3 regions of the Blautia sp. SC05B48 genome follow, and region 2 is predicted to be linked to each of the others. Evidence: predicted binding sites of a transcription regulator. Region 2 holds the regulator's gene; each other region holds the start of a gene.

Region 1 (6,807 bases), 1.3 Mb from region 2:
TGGACGAAAATGATCCCTGCAGCAGCTGTGATTGCGGCGCTTGCGTTTTCGGGCATAAAGGCGAAGGGATCCGAGGAATCAACGGAAGCAGTACAGAAAGCAGAGACAACCGTGATGTCTGCTTCGGAGTTGGAAAAATATCTCGGATATGAAGAAGGAAATACTGTTTCTGACAGCACATCTGCCTCAGATAAGAAAAACAGTACATCAAAGAAAAGCTCATCAAAGAAAAGTGCGAAAAAAACAGCAGCAAAAAAAAGTTCTGGTACGAGAACGGTTTCAGAATCAGCAAAAAGCAATGCCGGTGCGGCAGGACAGGGTTCTACCCAGACCCCGGTAGCGGCAGTTCCGGCCAATGGCTATAAAGATGGAGTATATGAAGGATCTGGAACCGGATTCGGTGGTACGATCCGTGTACAGGTAACAGTCAGCGGAGGAAAGATCGCAGCCATTGATATTCTGGATGCATCTGGCGAGACTGCATCTTATTTTGCGTCAGCTCAGGGTGTGATCAGCAGGATGATCGCCGGAAATACACCGAATGTAGATGCAGTAAGTGGAGCAACCTATTCCTCCAACGGAATCATCCAGGCAGTTCAGAATGCGCTCTCCCAGGCAGCGGCAGATGGAAGTAGCCAGCAGGTCACCCCTGCACCTGTAGTAACGGCTGTACCAACTATGACACCATCACCGTCACCTACAAAAAAACCATCTTCTGCAAAGGAGCCGGAAGATCCGGACAGTCCGAAAAAATATCTGGACGGTAAATATACAGCTTCGGCAAAGGGCTTCAATGGAGACGTGAAAGTAATTGTGACCATCAAGGATGGAGTGATCGAAGCTCTGAAACAGGAAAATACGGACACGGAGCAGTTTTTTGAAAGAGCATGGAGCGTGCTGGAAAAACAGATCATAGGCACAGATTCTGTGGATGATATTGATACAGTCAGCGGAGCAACCTATTCTTCCAACGGAATTCTGAATGCTGTAAAAAAAGCTCTCAAAGAAGCGGTCAATCCGGAGTATGGAAAGAAACCCACACCAACTCCGACAAAGAAACCGATACCAAAGCCAACAGCCACACTGAAACCTGCGGCAACGCCGAAACCAACAGCCACACCGAAGCCAACAGAGACACCGGCAGCAACCCCGACGCCGGAGCCGGACGACCCGGATGTGACGCCGGTTCCTGAAAAACCCAATGTAACTCCAACACCAGGGACAGATGAGCCGGATGCCACGCCGGAGCCAACGGAAGCACCGGAACCTGCCGGAATGTACAGAGATGGAACGTATACGGGATCAGCTTTTGGATATGGAGGAAAAACATATCTGACAATCACGATCTCAGGAGGCCAGATCGTATCCATTGAGCAGACAAATCAGGATACACCGGAATTTTTTGATCCTGCATGGAGCATGATCTATTCTCAGATCATGGCAAACCAGTCGGCAGATGGAATTGATACTGTCAGCGGAGCCACATATTCATCCGAAGGGATCCTGGACGCTGCACAAAAGGCCCTTGCCCAGGCGAAGAATTAACCGGGTGAACGTTGGAACAGCTATAAACATCTGAATCTAAGCCAATAATAAGAGATGAAAGAAACCTCTGGACTTCTGATTTTTTTTGAAGTTCAGAGGTTTTTTGCCATGTTTCTGAAATTGTTTCTATAAATCGATAAAAAAATAACAGGAATATATACAGAATAATATGGGAAATATCAGAAAATAAAAGCGGTTTAAATAATTTGAAATGCAAATTGGCAGGGATTAACCTGAGAAATACAATAAAATTTTTATTGCACAGGGCAATGTTTTATGTTATGTTTGAATATGTGTAATTAAAGTTGTTATTTAAATGACAAACAACGCTGAAAGGAGAACAAATATGAGCAGTAAAATTACGATCATCGGAGCAGGAAGCGTGGGTTCAACTATCGCCTACACCTTATCACAGAAGAGCATTGCCTCAGAAATTGTCCTGATCGATATCAACAGGCAGAAGGCAGAGGGCGAGGTCATGGATATTGACCAGGGAACCAGCTTCCGTGAACCGATCTCCATTGTGGCAGGAGATTATCCGGATGCAGCTGATTCTGACATTGTGATCATCACTTCCGGCATTGCCAGAAAACCGGGACAGACACGTATCGAGCTGACACAGACCAATGTCAACATTATGAAGAGCATCACTCCGGAGATCGTAAAGGTGGCTCCAAAAGCGCTTTATATCATTGTAAGCAACCCATGTGATATCATGACATACGCATTTGCAAAAATTTCCGGTCTTCCAGAGAACCAGATCCTTGGTTCCGGAACCGCCCTGGATACGGCCCGTCTCCGCTGCAGACTTTCCCAGCACTACGGCGTATCTGAGAAAAACATCCACGCCTATGTATTCGGAGAGCATGGAGATACTTCCTTTGTACCGTGGTCCAGAGCCTTTGTTGCAGGTGCGACCCTTGATGAATTTGACAAGATCGTTCATGAGGATCAGAAAGATATGCAGCCACTTGACAGAGAAGAGGTTCTGGAGTATGTTCATACTTCAGGATCAACTGTGATCGCCAAGAAGGGTGCTACATTTTATGCGGTAGCCGTATCTGTTTGCAGACTTTGCTCGCTTCTTCTTGCTGCATCTGATACAATAGTCAGTGTATCAACCATGCTTCACGGAGAGTACGGTGTTGAAGACGTATGTCTTAGTACCATGGCTTCTATCGGACCGGAAGGTGTAAAACGTATCGTTCGTGTTCCACTGACCGAGGAGGAGACAGAGAAGCTTCATGCAAGCGCCAATGCTCTGAAGGACGTGATCGCACAGATTGATCTTTGATAAATGTCAGAAGCTGTGTAAAGAGGAAAATGCAGCCTCAGGCAAATTTGAAACAACGGGAGAAAGATAAAAATGGATATTATTCAGGTAATTACCAGAGAATTGAACGTTGAGAAATGGCAGGTTGAGGCAGCAGTTAAGCTGATCGATGAAGGCTGCACCATTCCTTTTATTTCCAGATACCGTAAGGAAGCAACCGGTACACTGAACGACGAACAGCTTCGTAATCTTAATGAGAGACTTACCTATTTAAGAAATCTTGAGGATAAAAAGGCTCAGGTTCTGGGCAGCATCGAGGAGCAGGGCAAGCTGACTCCGGAGCTGAAGAAACAGATCGAGGCAGCGCAGACACTTGTTGTGGTAGAGGATCTTTACCGTCCGTACCGCCCGAAGCGCCGTACACGTGCCATCATCGCCAGGGAAAAAGGTCTGGGACCTCTGGCTGACATCATTCTTCTCCAGATGACGAAGAAACCTCTTGAAGAAGAGGCAAAAGCATTTCTTTCTGAGGAAAAAGAAGTCAAAACTGTGGAAGAGGCCATCAGTGGTGCCAGAGATATCATTGCGGAGCACATTTCCGATGAAGCAGATTATCGTATCAGCATCCGTAAGAGAACAATGGATAAGGGAACTATATGCTCTAATGCGAGAGATGAGAAGGAGCAGTCTGTATACGAGATGTATTATGACTTTGAAGAGCCGGTGAAAAAGCTTGCAGGTCATCGTGTCCTTGCTCTGAACCGTGGTGAGAAAGAGAAATTCCTTACTGTGAAGATACTTGCACCTGAGGAAGAGATCATCCGTTATCTTGAAAAACAGGTGATCGTCCGCGATAATCCATACACTGCACCTGTTCTGAAAGAAGCCATTGAGGACAGCTATAAACGTCTCATCGGACCGGCTATTGAGCGTGAGATCCGGAGCGCCCTTACAGAGGCAGCAGAGGACGGTGCCATCCATGTCTTTGGCAAAAATCTGAAGCAGCTTCTCATGCAGCCTCCGATCGCAGGACAGGTAGTTCTTGGCTGGGACCCTGCCTTCCGTACAGGATGCAAGCTGGCAGTGGTAGATCCGACCGGGAAGGTTCTGGATACCACAGTCATTTATCCCACAGCACCAACCAATGAGACCAAGATCCGTGCCGCAAAGGAAACCCTGAAAAAGCTTATCAGCAAATATCATGTGACACTGATCTCTGTAGGAAACGGAACGGCATCCAGAGAATCCGAGCAGATCATCGTGGAGCTTCTTAAGGAAATTCCGGAAAAGGTCCAGTATGTCATCACCAACGAGGCAGGTGCTTCTGTATATTCCGCAAGCAAGCTTGCCACGGAAGAATTCCCGAATTTCGATGTTGGACAGAGAAGCGCCGCATCCATCGCAAGACGTGTACAGGATCCGCTTGCAGAGCTTGTAAAGATCGATCCGAAATCCATTGGTGTCGGTCAGTATCAGCATGATATGAACCAGAAGAAGCTGGGAGAAGCCCTTAACGGTGTTGTGGAAGATTGTGTAAACAAGGTCGGAGTGGATCTGAATACGGCATCTGCCTCCCTACTGGAGTATATTTCCGGAATCAGTAAGGCCATCGCAAAGAATATCGTAGCCTACCGTGAGGAAAACGGCCGTTTCCAGACAAGAAGAGAGCTTCTTAAGGTTGCTAAGCTTGGTCCGAAAGCCTTTGAGCAGTGTGCAGGTTTCACACGGATCACAGGAGGCAAAAATCCCCTGGACGCAACCAGTGTCCATCCGGAAAGCTATGACGCAGCAAAAAAACTCCTGGAAAAGCTAGGCTACACACCGGAAGATGTGGCAGAGCGTAAGCTTGCCGGTATTTCCGGACAGATCCGCGATTACGGAAAACTGGCAAAGGAGCTGGAGATCGGAGAGCCAACCTTACGTGATATCGTAAAGGAACTGGAAAAACCTGCCAGAGATCCACGTGACGAGATGCCGAAACCGATTCTCCGTACCGATGTACTGGATATGAAGGATCTGAAAGAGGGCATGGTTCTTAAGGGAACTGTCCGCAATGTTATTGACTTTGGTGCTTTTGTAGATATCGGTGTGCATCAGGATGGCCTGGTCCATATTTCCGAGATGAGCGAGAAATTCATCAAACATCCGCTGGAAGCAGTCAGTGTGGGAGACATCGTGGATGTCCGTGTTCTTGGTGTTGATATGAAGAAAAAACGTATCAGCCTTTCCATGAAGGGAATTAATAAATAAAGAAAAAACCCGAGACATACCGCGCGAATTTATGCGATCAGCATAAATTCTGTGCATCGCCAGGCGTGTTACTGAGAACGAAGTGAAAAGTAACGTATATTCTGCAGCATTCTGCGGCGGATTACCGGACAGAAATACAATAAAGCTATAACCTATAACAGAATTACAGCAGTGGTTTATACCCTATACTTTATAAAACCGGAGAAATCAGGTTTACAGGGAAAAACTACTGCTGTATTATTATATTGCCAGATGCGGATTATAGGGAATGTTTACATCAGGAATACATAGATCGATCCGCATATGTATATCGAATGATCGATCAGACAGGGGGGATTATATTTGGATAGTACTGTACAGACCGTGCAGGAGGTCGGAAATCAGGTAAACCAGTACAGGCAGATGTTTGAAAATTATCTGCCGGACATCACAAAATTCGGAATCAAGGTTGTTCTGGCTATCGTTGCTTTCTGGGTAGGAAGCACGGTAATTAAATGGATCGTAAAGTTTGTGAGGAAATCACTGACAAAATCCAGGCTGGATACAGGAGCGGCACAGTTTATATCCTCACTGGTCAAGATCGTACTTTACATACTCCTGATCTTTAATATATCCACAAGCTTTGGAGTAAAGGAATCATCTCTGGCAGCACTTCTTGGAACTGCAGGTGTTACTATGGGTCTTGCCCTCCAGGGCGGACTTGCCAATCTGGCAGGAGGTATGATGCTTCTTCTGTTCAAGCCTTTCCAGGTAGGGGATTACATCATCGTTAACGGACAGGACGGAAGCGAGGGAACGGTAGCCAAGGTCGAGATTTGTTATACAACGTTATTATCCATTGATAACAAGCACATCGTGATCCCGAACGGTACTCTTTCCAATGCGACCATCACCAACGTAACAGCAAGGGATCAGCGAAGGCTGGAGATCAAAGTGGGAATCTCTTACAATGCAGATATCCAGAAGGCCAAGGATATCCTGGAAGATATCCTCACCGAAGATCCGGATACAAGAGAAGACGAAGAGATGGTGGTATTTGTAGACGAGCTGGCAGAAAGCTCTGTGATCATGGGCTTTCGTGTCTGGGTAGCTACTGACCGCTACTGGGCAGCCAGATGGAGATTGAACCAGAGGATCAAGGAAGATTTTGATTATTATGGGATTGAGATTCCTTATAATCAGCTGGATGTGCATATCCATAAATAATATGCATCAAGGAAGAAAGATAAGGCCCTTTCACATGGCAGAGAATATGAAAATTATTGACAAACCAGTGTCGGGGTGTAATAATACCCCACAGAGATAGTATTTGGACTCAAAACTATACTCTGGCTGAAATCACTGGAATCTTATATAAAAATAGCCAGCCGGAACCCGGGACCGGGAACGGACGGATATATGAAAATTATAAAAGATTATGAAAGATACGAGCCTGTATTAATGACATAAATTATGTGAATGTTTTTTATGTACAAAAAACAGGACTCAATATACAGGGAATCAATCAGAAGCGTTTCAGGGTCGAAGTGTGCCCCGAGACGCTTTTTTATTAAATACGGAAGCGGATGCTTTTATCCACTTGAAAGTTATTCCCTGCAGGAAAGGACTTATATAAGATGACAATAGAGATGTTAAAAGGAAAGATCCACAGAGCAACCGTTGTCCAGGCGGAACTGGATTATGTAGGAAGTATCACTGTGGATGAGGAACTGCTGGAAGCTGCCGGGATACTGGAATAT
Region 2 (6,807 bases):
AAAAAAGAACGGGACTACCAGAGCCACAGCCAGCATGGACAAGGCAGCAGAGATGGATAAAAAGCTGATCTTTGCCATCGGAAACGCACCTACCGCACTGGTACGTCTTTATGAGCTTATTGAGAACGGAAAGCTTTCTCCTGAGCTGATCATCGGTGTGCCGGTAGGATTTGTGAATGTTGTGCAGTCAAAGGAGCTGATCATGCACGCAGATGTGCCTTATATTGTGGCAAAAGGACGCAAGGGTGGAAGCAACATTGCTGCGTGCATTGTAAATGCCCTGCTCTACATGATCGATAACCGGAGAGATTAGGAGCCGATAACCTCCTTCAGAAGCTGACAGGCAGGCAGAAAATCCTTGGATGGAATGGAGGAGCAGGAGAGGACCAGGGTGACCTCGGCTCCGTTTTCTCTGAGAACCTCCAGTCCCAGACCACGGTTCCGGGCTCTGTCTGTCAGTTCACTGCCTGTGAGAGAACAGGGGAGAGTAAGGGCAAGGCTGGTTCCTGCGGCTCCTGTCTGGATCTGGCAGTCCTGGCCGAAGGTCTCCCGGACAGCCTGGGAAAGAGCCTTCAGTTTCTGGGAATAAAGGCGGCGGAGTTTTCTTGTCTGGGAAGCCATATGCCCGTCGCGGATAAACTGGCAGAGTGCGATCTGTTCTGCCTTGGAAGCAGTCTGATTATAAAAGGCTGCTTTTTTTGTATATTTTTCCCGGAGAGAGCGTGGCAGTACCATGAAGCTGACACGGATGGAGGGCAGCAGCAGCCTGGAAAAGGAACCAATATAGACAACGTTTTCACCGCCTGCAAGACCAAAAAGTGAAGGCGTTGGCTTCTGGAAATAAACAAATTCGTTTTCGAAATCATCCTCAATGATCAGATGGTCATTGATCTCCGCATGACGGATCAGCTCCAGGCGTCGTTTTACCGGCATGATCTCGCCCCATTTTGTCATGTGAGCAGGAGAAACATAGATCACATCGCAGCTTTTGTCCCGATAATGGACATCAAATCCGTAATCCTGAAAGATGGTGCTGCATGCGGTGAAGGACGGTGTAGGGAACGAAACGGTTTTCCGTTCATGGATCAGAGGGCAGAGAATCTGGAGAAGGGGCTGGAGACCGGCCCCTACTACAATGTCATCCGGGGAGCAGATCACATTTCTGCGTTCCCGGATATAGTCTGCGAGAACCTCCCGGAAATCGCTTTCGCCCTGGGGTTCGCCATAAGAAAGCATACGGTCGCCCTGGCGGAGGGCGCTTTTGATGTAACGCTGCCACAGATCAAAACGAAAGCTTTCCCGGTCAACACCGGAAGAGGCAAAATCGTATAGATAGGGCGTGATATCCTTATCCTGTTTTTTGGGGGTGAGCAGATGCTGCCTGGAAGCAATGCCGGTGACATAATAGCCGCTCTGTGCCCTGGCGATGATATAGCCGTCTGCTGCCAGCAGAAGATAGGCATTTTCGATGGTGGTACGGCTCAGCTTCAGCTCCTGGGCGCATTTGCGGAGGGAGGGCATTTTGCTTCCGGGAAGGAGACGGCCTTCCATGATCAGCTTCCGGTAATAGTGATAAACCTCCAGATATAGGTGTTCTTTTTTGTGTTCTGCAGATATATTTAACATAAGTATGATGATTTCCTTCCAAAAATGATTGCGTAAACCTGACAGTTCATTCTATAATATTACAGAAAAAAACTCAAGACTGGAGAATTACCATGAAAAAAATAGCAGTGATCAATGATCTTTCCGGGCTGGGGAAATGTTCACTGACAGCAGCGATCCCGGTGATCTCGGTGATGGGAGTCCAGGCGTGTCCACTTCCCACCGCTGTTTTAAGCAACCAGACCGGTTATGAAAGTTATTTCTGTGAGGATTTCACAGAGCATATGGAACTATATATGGAGCAGTGGAAAAAAAGAGGATTTTTTCCGGATGGGATCTATACAGGATTTCTTTCTGATGATAAGCAGGCAGACAGGATCCTGAAATTTATGGATGCGTTTGCAGGGAAGGATACTCTGATCCTTACAGACCCGGTGATGGGGGATGACGGCGCGGTTTATCCAATCTATACAGAAGAGCTCCGCAGCCGGTTCTGCGAACTGACACACCGTTCCTATGTGATCACACCGAACCTTACGGAAGCCCTCCTTCTTCTCTACGGAAAAGAAAAAATGGAGGAGATCTGGAATAAACTGCAAAAGGCATCAGAGGCCCGGCGGATGGAAGAGATCCGGGAGATCGGGTGCGGACTTGCCCGGAAATTTTCACTTCCTGCCGTTGTGATCACCGGAGTGGATCACAGGGAGGAGGGGCAGCCTCTGAAAATGGGGAATCTTGTCCTGGAAAACGGAAACAGCTCCTGGGTATTTGCAGAGAAATCAGGAGGAAGCTATTCCGGGACAGGAGATCTTTTTGCATCCGTGCTCAGTGCAGGGCTGGTAAAAAGATATTCCATGAAAACCTGTGCAGAGCTGGCCGTGGACTTTATCTCGGCATCGATCCGGGATGCGGTGGAGGAAGGAACAGACCGTAACGATGGTGTATGCTTTGAACAGCATCTTGGCATGCTGCTTCCATAAAAACATAAGGGAATAAAAAGAGCTGACCGTCAGGCCAGCTCTTCCCATTTTTCATAAAGCTCTTCCAGTTCTTCAGCGATAGCTGCTTTTTCGCGGCTCAGCTTTGTACATTCCGCTACATTGGTGCAGACATCCGGAAGGACCATGGTTTCGTCGATCTCACTGTCTCTTGTTTCCAGCTCTTCGATACGGGCTTCGACTTTTTTCAGCTCGGCTTCTCGTTTTCGTTTCTTTGCCTGTTCTTCCTTCATCTGCTGCCAGGAAAGCTTGTTCTCGGAAACCGCTTTTTCTTCGGCAGGTGCCTCCGGAGAAGTGCTTCCCGGTGCATAGGTACTGGTCAGCTCCTCCTTCTTTTCCAGATAGTAATCATAATCACCGATGTAATTTACCACTGCCTGGTTTGTCAGCTCCATGATCCTGGTCGCAGTCTGATTGATAAAGTAACGGTCATGGGATACATAAAGGACTGTACCGGTGTAGCTGACCAGTGCTTCCTCCAGGATCTCCTTGGAGGCAATATCCAGATGGTTGGTAGGCTCGTCAAGGATCAGGAAGTTGGCTTCGGAAAGCATCAGCTTTGCAAGGGAAACACGGCCTCTTTCTCCACCGGAAAGTGCGGAGATCTCCTTGAAAACATCATCTCCGGTAAAAAGAAATGCAGCAAGCATATTTCGGATCTCGGTCTCTGTGAGAGTCGGATAAGTATCGGAGATCTCCTGGAAAATTGTCTTGTCCATATGCAGAACATGATGTTCCTGATCGTAATAACCGATCTGCACCTTGGAACCAAGGGAAAATTTGCCGGCATCTGCCTCAATAAGACCGTTGATGATCTTCAGCATGGTGGTCTTTCCGGTTCCGTTGTTTCCAATCAGTGCCACACGCTCGCCGCGTTTGATATCAAAGGAGATATCGGAGAACAGGGTCTGTCCCGGAAAGGCCTTGGAAAGCGCTTCCACGTGGAGCACATCGTTTCCGCTTAACACCCGTGGTTCCAGCGAGATACGCATCCGGTCCTGGAGCTCAAGAGGCTTTTCGATCCTCTGTACACGGTCCAGCATTTTTTCACGGCTTTCCGCACGCTTGATGGATTTTTCACGGTTAAAGGATTTCAGCTTGGCGATAACGGCTTCCTGATGCTTGATATCCCGCTGCTGATTTAAGTATGCCTTGTACTGTGCGTCACGAAGCTGAGCCTTCTTGAGAGCATAGGCAGAGTAGTTGCCGCTGTATACGCGGGTCTGTCCGGCTTCGATCTCAATGACCTTGGTGACCACCTTATCCAGAAAATAACGGTCATGGGAGACGATAAAAACAGCTCCCGGATAATTCAGAAGATAAGTTTCCAGCCAGGAGATGCTTTCCATATCCAGGTGATTGGTTGGCTCATCCAGAAGCAGGATATCCGGCTTGGAAAGAAGCATCTTGCCCAGCGCCACGCGTGTTTTCTGACCGCCGGAAAGAGTTTCGATCTGCTTGTCATAATCTTCCTCCGTGAAGCCGAGACCCTTTAAGACACCGGTCAGCTCACTTTTGTAAGCGTATCCGTTCTCCAGCTCAAACTGATGGGTCAGGCGGGTATAGGTTTCCATCAGACGGTTCAGCTCATCACCGGTCACCGTGTTCATTTCCTGTTCCATATTGCGGATACGGCGTTCCATATCGATGATGTGCTGCTTGGTGGTAAGAAGCTCCTCGTAGATGGTATGATGTCCGTGGATATCTTGGTACTGGGCAAGATAGCCGATATTTTTATCCCGGGCAAGCACCACGGTACCGGAATCAGCAGAAAGCTCCTGCATGATGATCCGCAGCAGTGTGGTCTTTCCTGCACCGTTGCAGCCGATCAGAGCAGCCTTTTCACGGTCTTCAATGTGAAAGGATGCATCATTTAAAATTACTTTTTCGCCAAAGGCCTTGCATATATTCTGACATGATAAAATCATAAAAACTGTCCTCCTGTATAAAGAATCACCCCTGTTTATGTCTGAACAGGGAAAAATCCTCCACCTATTATAACGGAAACTGCCGGGATTTCAAAGAAAAAATCAATTATTAGAAAAAATATAAAGAAATTTGTACAGAATAGACAACTTTAATTGACAGGAAAATGTCAATTCGTTATAATTAACCTAGTGTAAGGTAAGGAGGAAAACTATCGTGGAGACAAAACAAATCTCGAAAGCGGTGATTAAGCGTCTGCCACGCTATTACCGCTACTTAGGAGAGCTGATGGAAGATAATGTAGAACGTATTTCTTCCAATGAATTAAGTAAGAAGATGCATACCACAGCTTCTCAGATCCGTCAGGATCTTAATAATTTCGGCGGTTTTGGGCAGCAGGGGTATGGCTATAATGTACACTATCTTTATACAGAGATCGGTAAGATCCTGGGACTGGATACTGTTCATCCGATGATCATCCTGGGAGCCGGTAATCTGGGACAGGCACTTGCCAATTATGTGGATTTTGAGAAGCGCGGGTTCAGGCTTGTTGGTATCTTTGACGTAAATCCTGTGCTTGAGGGCATCGCAGTCCGTGGACTTGAGATCCAGATGCTCAGTGAGCTTCCGTTTTTCCTGAGAGAGAATAACGTGGAGATCGCGATCCTGACACTTCCCAAGAATAAAGCCAAGGAAATGGCAGATATTCTGGTGGAGAACGGAATCAAGGCAATCTGGAATTTTGCACATCTTGATCTTGAGACACCGGATGATGTGATCGTAGAGAACGTTCATCTTTCCGAGAGTCTGATGACACTGTCTTATAATCTCAGCAAATACAGGCAGGAACATGTGGATAAGTAAGAATTGTTAAGCTGCCGGAAACGGCAGCTTTCTCTATGACAGAGGGGAGGCAGAAGACAGAATGAAGAAGCTTGTTACCTGCGCAGAAATGAAGGATCTGGACTCCACAACGATCCGTGAGATCGGAGTTCCCTCCGAGGTTCTGATGGAGCGGGCAGCACTGAAGGTGGTAGAGGAAACAGAAAAGTATCTCCAGAAGGACGAAAGGATCCTGGTAGTTTGCGGAAGCGGAAATAATGGCGGTGACGGTATCGCTGTTGCCAGATTGTTCCATCTGAAGGGAATCCGGGCAGAGTTTTATATGGTCGGAAACAAAGATAAAATGACCAGAGAGACAGCTCTTCAGTATAAGATCGCTTCCGGTTATCGTGTCCCTGAGGTGAATAACCCGCAGTGGAGTGAATATACTACTATAGTAGATGCCGTGTTTGGGGTAGGCCTGACGCGTCCGATCGAGGGGCATTATGCTGATATCATCCATGAGATGAACAGTGCGAGGGCCAAAAAGATCGCAGTTGACATCCCGTCAGGAGTGAACGGAGATACTGGCCTGGAAATGGGAATTGCCTTCAGCGCCGATCTGACTGTTACATTTGCCTACCGGAAAAGAGGTCTTTGCTTTTATCCGGGAAGACTGTATGCAGGAAGGATCGTTACCGCCGATATCGGGATCTATGAACAGGAAGCTGTGACTGCATCTGCCGCCTGTCTGGAAAATAAAGATCTGAAGCTGTTTCCGGAACGTGATCCCGGCGGAAACAAGGGTACCTTCGGAAAAGTGCTCTTTGTGACCGGAAGTGAGGGAATGTGCGGAGCCGCTTATTTAAGCGCCAGTGCAGCACTTCGTGCCGGTGCGGGAATGGTAAAGATCCAGACTGTGGAAGCCAACAGGATCCCACTGCAGATACTCCTTCCGGAGGCTATGGTCTGCAGCCGCTTTGATCAGGAATCCAATGAACAGCTTCTATCCTGGTGTGATGTGATCGTGATCGGACCGGGACTTGGAACATCAGTGGCCAGCCGTGAGAGAGAACAGTGGTTTCTCACGGCGGCTGCCCGGGAGAAAAAGCCGCTGATCCTGGATGCGGACGGCCTGAACCTTCTGGCTGCACATCCACAATGGTATCAGTATCTGGGAGAGCATGTAGTCCTGACACCGCATATCGGAGAAATGAGCCGGCTCAGTGGCAGAACGATCCAGGAGATTCAGCATGAGATCGCAGATACTGCACTGAAATGTGCTGCGGAAACAGGCTCTGTGTGCGTATTGAAGGATGCATGTACGGTGATCGCAGATGAAAAAGGCCAGATGTATCTGAATCTTTCCGGTAATTCCGGAATGGCAACTGCAGGAAGCGGAGATGTGCTTTCCGGGATCCTGGCAGCAGTGTTATGTATGTATCTGAAAACGGAG
Region 3 (6,807 bases), 1.0 Mb from region 2:
ATGGCATCCGAGATCATCGCTCCTGAATGTGCCACAATACCTGCGATCAGTTTAAATACAGATAATAAAAGGTTTACCAGAATACTGATCCCGGATACCTTCATTGCTGTCTGCTGTTCCCATGAAGCTGTTTTTTCTGTATCATGTATAATTGTTTTGTTTTCTGTGTGTTCCATAAACAGAATCTCCTTTTAAATATATGATCAGGTTCTTCTTATGGCACAACATTTTCCGTGAAAAAACCGGCGGTTCCTTCACTACTCGCTACAGTGCGATTTTCCGCCGGTGTTCTTTCTTTTCTGTATAGGGATATCCCAGCTTCTACCTTCTGTTCCATCCATATTTTGCAGTAAAAAAGACATACCTGCGAAACATACACTGTCCCGCAGATATGTCTGAAAGCAAAGTCACATTCTGCTTCACCTCATATTCCGTGAATGCAGGTTCTTTGCAATTACGTTTAAATCCATATCCGCTGCCGCTTCCTGCGGCCCGGCCCCATGCCTTCGATAAATATTTTCGATTCCGAAAAGCATCGCCTGCTCAGTTTGTACTGTTGATCTCGCATCCTGTTCGAATGTAATGCAGTGCAAAGAGAATTTTTACAGTCTTACGGGTCTCCCGCTCAACTTCTCAGAAAGGATACACCATGAACCTTATGTTAGTCAAGCCAAAGTTTTTTATTTTACAGGTAGATATCTTCAACTTTCTGTTTATTCCATGTCTGGAAACATGCTTCGCACTGCACAGTTCTATATCAAACAATAGATCCTCAGTTGTTTGTCAAAAAACCGGGAGCGGATAAATCCGCTCCCGGTTAAGTCTACGATCTGTATTCAGTTGGAATGACTGATTATGCCTGCGGGCCGGCTGCAACGAGTGCTTTACCAGCTGCATTTCCTTCATATTTAGCAAAGTTCTTAACGAATCTTGCAGCAAGATCTTTAGCCTTTGTCTCCCACTCTGCAGCATCTGCATATGTGTCACGTGGGTCAAGGATTGCAGGATCTACGCCCGGAAGCTCTGTCGGAACCTCGAAGTTGAAGAATGGGATCTTCTTTGTCGGAGCTTTAAGGATAGATCCGTCAAGGATAGCATCGATGATACCACGAGTATCTTTGATGGAGATACGTTTTCCAGTTCCATTCCATCCTGTGTTAACGAGGTATGCTTTCGCACCGCTCTTCTCCATTCTCTTAACGAGCTCCTCAGCATATTTTGTCGGATGAAGCTCAAGGAATGCCTGTCCGAAGCATGCGGAGAATGTAGGAGTAGGCTCTGTGATTCCACGCTCTGTACCAGCAAGTTTAGCTGTGAATCCGGAAAGGAAGTAGTACTGTGTCTGCTCCGGTGTCAGGATAGATACTGGAGGAAGTACGCCGAATGCATCTGCGGACAGGAAGATAACCTCTTTCGCTGCCGGTGCAGAAGATACAGGGCGAACAATGTTCTCGATGTGGTTGATCGGGTAAGAAACACGTGTGTTCTCTGTTACGCTCTTGTCAGCGAAGTCGATCTTGCCCTCAGCATCAAGTGTTACGTTCTCAAGAAGAGCGTTTCTCTTGATCGCATTGTAGATGTCCGGCTCAGACTCTTTGTCAAGGTTGATAACCTTAGCGTAGCATCCACCCTCGAAGTTGAATACTCCGTTGTCATCCCAGCCATGCTCGTCATCACCGATCAGAAGACGCTTAGGATCTGTGGAAAGTGTTGTCTTACCTGTTCCGGAAAGACCGAAGAAGATAGCTGTGTTCTCTCCGTTAAGGTCTGTGTTTGCAGAGCAGTGCATGGAAGCGATGCCCTTAAGCGGCAGATAGTAGTTCATCATGGAGAACATACCTTTCTTCATCTCTCCGCCGTACCATGTATTAACGATAACCTGCTCACGGCTTGTAATGTTGAACATTACAGCTGTCTCAGAGTTAAGTCCTAATTCTTTGTAGTTCTCAACTTTAGCCTTGGATGCGTTGTAAACAACGAAATCCGGCTCAAAGTTCTCAAGCTCCTCAGCTGTCGGCTGAATGAACATGTTTGTTACGAAGTGTGCCTGCCATGCAACCTCAACGATGAAACGGATAGCCATACGTGTGTCTTTGTTAGCTCCGCAGAATGCATCTACTACGAAAAGTTTCTTGTTGGAAAGCTCCTTCTTGGCAAGATCTTTAACTGCATTCCATGCTTCCTGAGTTGCCGGATGGTTATCGTTCTTGTACTCATCGGATGTCCACCAAACTGTGTCCTTGGAGTTCTCATCCATAACGATGTATTTGTCTTTAGGGGAACGTCCTGTGTAGATACCTGTCATTACATTGACAGCACCAAGCTCACTGACCTGACCCTTCTCAAATCCTTCAAGCTCCGGTTTGGTCTCTTCCTCAAATAATGTCTCGTAGGAAGGATTGTACACGATCTCAGTTGTTCCGGTAATACCATACTTTGTTAAATCGATTTTTGCCATCTTAACATTTACCTCTCTTCTTTAATAGTAATTATGATAGCCACCTACTGCTGCAGGTTTTTGTCATCCTGCCATAGGAATTGGTCATTCCAACATCCCTATCCACAATTATACATAAATTGTACGTAAAAGCAACCAAAAAAATTCATTTTCCGCAAAAAAATGATAAATCTTTAACAGTGACGTTTTAGTACTGTCAGATTTTATTTCATCTACACTTGACTTTTTCAGAATAATGGCTACAATATATCTGATTATAGTTATTATATATATTTATAATAGCAACTATATGATTTTAATATATAGAAAGAAGTGATTTCTATGTCAGATATTCTAATCAAACGTAATCATATGGAAATCCCCTGGCACAACTACGTAAGCGCCAGGAACAACCAGCCCATCACCGAAGCTTCTCTTTCCGAAAAAGCTTCCCTGATCGGCCGTACAGGCATGATGCTTCTCTCCTGTGGGACCGGTGCCTGGCGGGTACGGAGTTCCATGAATACATTGTCAGAAGCACTTGGTATCACCTGTTCCGCAGATATCGGACTGATGTCTATAAGCTACACCTGCTTTGACGGTGAGAGCAGTTTTTCCCATGCACTTAGTCTGACTACCACCGGCGTAAATACTTCCAGACTGAACAGGCTGGAACATTTTGTCAGTGATTTTCCTGCGGAGGGTATCCATATGAGCGGTGAAGCACTGCACAGTCAGTTAGATGAGATCGAGCGGATCCACGGGCTTTATTCCCCTGCATCCCTGGGACTGGCTTCTGCACTGGCCTGTGGTGCATTTACTTTTCTTCTGGGCGGTGGCCCGCTGGAAATGATCCTGGCTTTTGCAGGCGCAGGCATCGGAAACGCCATCCGCTGCAAGCTTGGCAAGCATCATTTTACTCTGTTTATGTGCATTGCAGTTTCTGTTTCCTCTGCCTGTCTTGTATATGCAGGCTTCCTGAAGCTGGCAGAGCTTCTGTTCCACATTTCCGTCCAGCATGAGGCCGGATACATCTGTTCCATGCTGTTTATCATTCCAGGCTTTCCGTTTATCACAAGCGGGATCGACCTTGCCAAGCTGGATATGCGTTCCGGTCTGGAACGACTGGCCTACGCCATTATTGTTGTAATGGTGGCTGCTGTCTCTGCCTGGCTAATGGCACTGCTTCTTCATCTGAAACCTGTGGATTTCCTGCCTCTGGAGCTTTCGGCAGCTCAGAGGATCCTGTTCCGGCTTCTGGCAAGCTTCTGCGGGGTATTCGGCTTTTCGGTCATGTTCAACAGCCCTGTCCGTCTAGCCGCAGCTGCCGCTTTCATCGGTGCACTGTCCAACACACTCCGGCTGGAACTTGTTGATCTTGCCGGTTTTCCACCTGCTGCCGCAGCTTTTCTCGGAGCACTGACCGCCGGACTTCTGGCCTCCCTCATCAAAACAAAAGTGGGATATCCCAGAATTTCCATTACCGTACCATCCATTGTGATCATGGTCCCGGGGCTTTATCTCTACCGGGCGATCTACAATCTGGGGATCATGTCCCTGAATGTTTCCGCCTCCTGGTTTGCAGCTGCGATCCTGATCATCGTTGCTCTTCCCCTGGGCCTTATTTTCGCCAGGATCCTTACGGACAAAATGTTCCGCTACTGCACCTGATGGGCATACAAAAAGGACTGCTTTCTGTAGCTTCCGGTCATCAGCTATCCTTCTGATAACCGGAGCAATACAAAAGCAGTCCTTTTTTGTACATTCTATTTCATTACGATCTCATCAGCGATCCCGATCATTTTTTCCAGGCGGTCCGCAAATTTATGGATGGGGAGAAAAACGCCCAGTCCGTCATAACGTTTTCCACCATCCTCCACAGAATCCTGCCCATAATACACAAAAGCTCTTGGAAGCTTCTTCTGAATTGCCATCATGATATCCCATACAGCCGCATAGGCCTGTGCCTCCGTTTCTTTTTCCTTTACGCTGTCCGGAAGCTCATACACCAGCAGCACACCGATATGTTCGCCCATTTTGTACTCTTCTACTTCCATGGTATCTTCATCATAGGCATGGCGCTTCCGGTAGCCATACGCCAGATACATCTTTACACCAGGTTTCTCCCTGTATATCCTGCGAAATCGGTCGTAATCCCTGTCACTTACATGGATTCCCTTTTCCCGCAGAAAATTTCCTTTTTCATCTGTGAGAAATACCGGATTCTCCTGTCCATCTGCATTGAACCTGAACGGTGCCAGAAAAGAATTTCGCAGAAGATCAAACATACTGTTCTGGCAGATCGCCATAAGGAGAGCTGTCAGATCACGGTTTTTATATGCGTCCAGCAATGCATAGGCGAATTTTTCCGGAGGAAGATATCCGCATTCTATGTCTGTATCCGCATCCATGGATTCATAGAAGGTCTCCGTCAGCCGTCTGCACGCCTCCGGATCCTTCAGGATCTTTTCAAATAAAAGCTCCGCCTTTTCCTCTCTTGGGAATAATGTGCTGTTTTCCACAATTCCTCACCCTTTCTAATCTCTATGTTTACTGGAAAACATCAGAATAAAGCTGATCAGAAGCAAAACATCCGATACCCAGATTGCCGGGATCCCCAGCCTCATGGACAGATTTCCTCCGCCACCGGCTCCAATGGCAAAAAAGAAAATTATTCCGAAATAATAAAGAGCCTGCTTCAACTGTTCCGGACGTTTTTCACGACAATACACGGACAACGCCGCCGTGCCGCTTCGTAAATTTCCGATGCACATGGTGCTTGCATAGGAATAACCGCCCACCTTCCGGAAGGTCTGTACCTGCATGGCGCAGGAAAAGGATACCAGTACGGTTGCTAGCATATCCAATTCTCCCGGCATAAATCCCACCGCAAAAAGGATCAGGATCTCGATCAGCAGGATCATCTGCCTCCAGTGAAGTTTTTTTGCATATTTAAAGGTACTCTGGATCCGCTCCGCCGCTACAACACCAATGGCAAAGGCTAAAACAGGGAACAGGTACCTTAAGCCCTCTCCCCACTGTCCTGTCATAAAATTTTGGCTCATCAGAACCACGTTGCCTGTCTGGGCGTTGGAAAACACCTCATCTCTTGTAAAGTATGTGTAGGCATCCTGAAATCCGCCGGACATTGCCAGAAATACACTTGTGATAAAAGCTTCTGACATCTGCCGGTCTGCGCTCTGCAGCTTTCTGCCTCCTGAAACCACTCTAAATCACTCCTGTCATTGATTTTTTTCCTCGGGTGTATTATAGTTTGCTCAGAAGCAAATGTAAAAAGTATTATTAATATCGTAAACATATTAAAATCATATCACAGGATGGAGACAATACATGATCACTTACGACTACTACCGGATCTTTTATTATGTAGCCCAGTATAAGAGCTTTACCAAGGCAGCAAGAGCTCTTCACAACAATCAGCCAAATATCACCCGCTGTATGAACAACCTGGAGCAGGAGCTGAAATGTACGCTCTTTCTCCGCTCCAACAAGGGAATCGCACTTACACCGGAAGGCCGCCAACTTTATGAACACGTTGCCCTGGCTTTTGAGCAGCTGTCCATCGGCGAGGAGGAGATCCGCCAGAACGGAGAGCTGGAGCATGGTCTGGTTTCCATCGGCGCCAGCGAAAATGCCCTGCGTCTGATCCTTCTCGAAAAGCTGGAGCTGTTCCGCGAGCAATATCCCCATGTTCGCCTGCGCCTCTTTAACCATTCTACTCCTCAGGCAGTACAGGCACTGAAAAATTATGCGGTGGATTTCGCTATTGTCACCACTCCGATCTCCATCCGCAAACCTTTACAGAAAAAAAGTCTCCTGCGTTACCGGGAGATCCTTGTATGCGGAAGCAAATATAAGGATCTGACCACTGCCCCTATCAGCATCCATGAGCTTCAGGATCTGCCCTTTGTAGGTCTTGCGGAAGGGACCAGCACCAGAGAAATGTATATGAATTACTTTATGGAAAACCGTGTTTCTTTTCATCCTGACATCGAGGCAGCAACTACAGACCAGGTCCTTCCCATGATCGTCCACAATCTGGGAATCGGCTTTTACCCCGAGCCCCTTGCCCGGGAAGTGATCAATGACGGGAAGATTTTTGCCCTTCAGCTTAAGGAGCCGCTCCCTCAGAGAGAGGTCTGCTTAGTCACAAACAGCAGTACTGCCATGAGTACTGCTGTCAAAAAAGCTATTGAATTTATTGTGTAAATCCCTGAGGCGGATCAGCCATTTATATTTATTGCTCCACTGTCCGCTCAATATGCATGGCAAGATAACCGATCTCGATAGGGTCCAGCTTTTTCCCAAGGCTTTTGCCCAGACTCTCGCAGACATCCTCTGCGATTCTG

The links. Region 2 encodes Rex, which represses fermentation and respiration genes when NADH is low (regulators of the CRP and FNR family bind a similar motif). Its sites were predicted from a motif close to ATTGTTAANTANTTAACAAT; they were not measured.
Region 1: a site for Rex is predicted at 1,850-1,869, ahead of EYS05_RS08630 (L-lactate dehydrogenase). Genes of this name have one in related genera too.
Region 3: a site for Rex is predicted at 2,620-2,639, ahead of pckA (phosphoenolpyruvate carboxykinase (ATP)). Genes of this name have one in related genera too.

What each region holds. Positions count from the first base shown of each region.
Region 1 is NZ_CP040518.1:1,877,838-1,884,644, forward strand. Features, by position in the region: gene EYS05_RS08625 (FMN-binding protein) at 1-1,545, shown strand, start outside; gene EYS05_RS08630 (L-lactate dehydrogenase) at 1,892-2,839, shown strand; gene EYS05_RS08635 (Tex family protein) at 2,912-5,068, shown strand; gene EYS05_RS08640 (mechanosensitive ion channel family protein) at 5,411-6,274, shown strand; gene panD (aspartate 1-decarboxylase) at 6,685-6,807, shown strand, end outside.
Region 2 is NZ_CP040518.1:3,172,763-3,179,569, forward strand. Features, by position in the region: gene EYS05_RS14755 (precorrin-8X methylmutase) at 1-313, shown strand, start outside; gene pdxR (MocR-like pyridoxine biosynthesis transcription factor PdxR) at 310-1,626, opposite strand; gene EYS05_RS14765 (pyridoxamine kinase) at 1,719-2,585, shown strand; gene EYS05_RS14770 (ABC-F family ATP-binding cassette domain-containing protein) at 2,615-4,531, opposite strand; gene EYS05_RS14775 (redox-sensing transcriptional repressor Rex) at 4,746-5,393, shown strand; gene EYS05_RS14780 (NAD(P)H-hydrate dehydratase) at 5,455-6,807, shown strand, end outside.
Region 3 is NZ_CP040518.1:2,145,349-2,152,155, reverse strand. Features, by position in the region: gene EYS05_RS09850 (cation diffusion facilitator family transporter) at 1-176, opposite strand, end outside; NiCo riboswitch at 377-557, opposite strand; gene pckA (phosphoenolpyruvate carboxykinase (ATP)) at 854-2,458, opposite strand; gene EYS05_RS09840 (threonine/serine ThrE exporter family protein) at 2,780-4,108, shown strand; gene EYS05_RS09835 (DUF4866 domain-containing protein) at 4,204-4,959, opposite strand; gene EYS05_RS09830 (YoaK family protein) at 4,975-5,622, opposite strand; gene EYS05_RS09825 (LysR family transcriptional regulator) at 5,789-6,667, shown strand; gene EYS05_RS09820 (PRD domain-containing protein) at 6,696-6,807, opposite strand, start outside.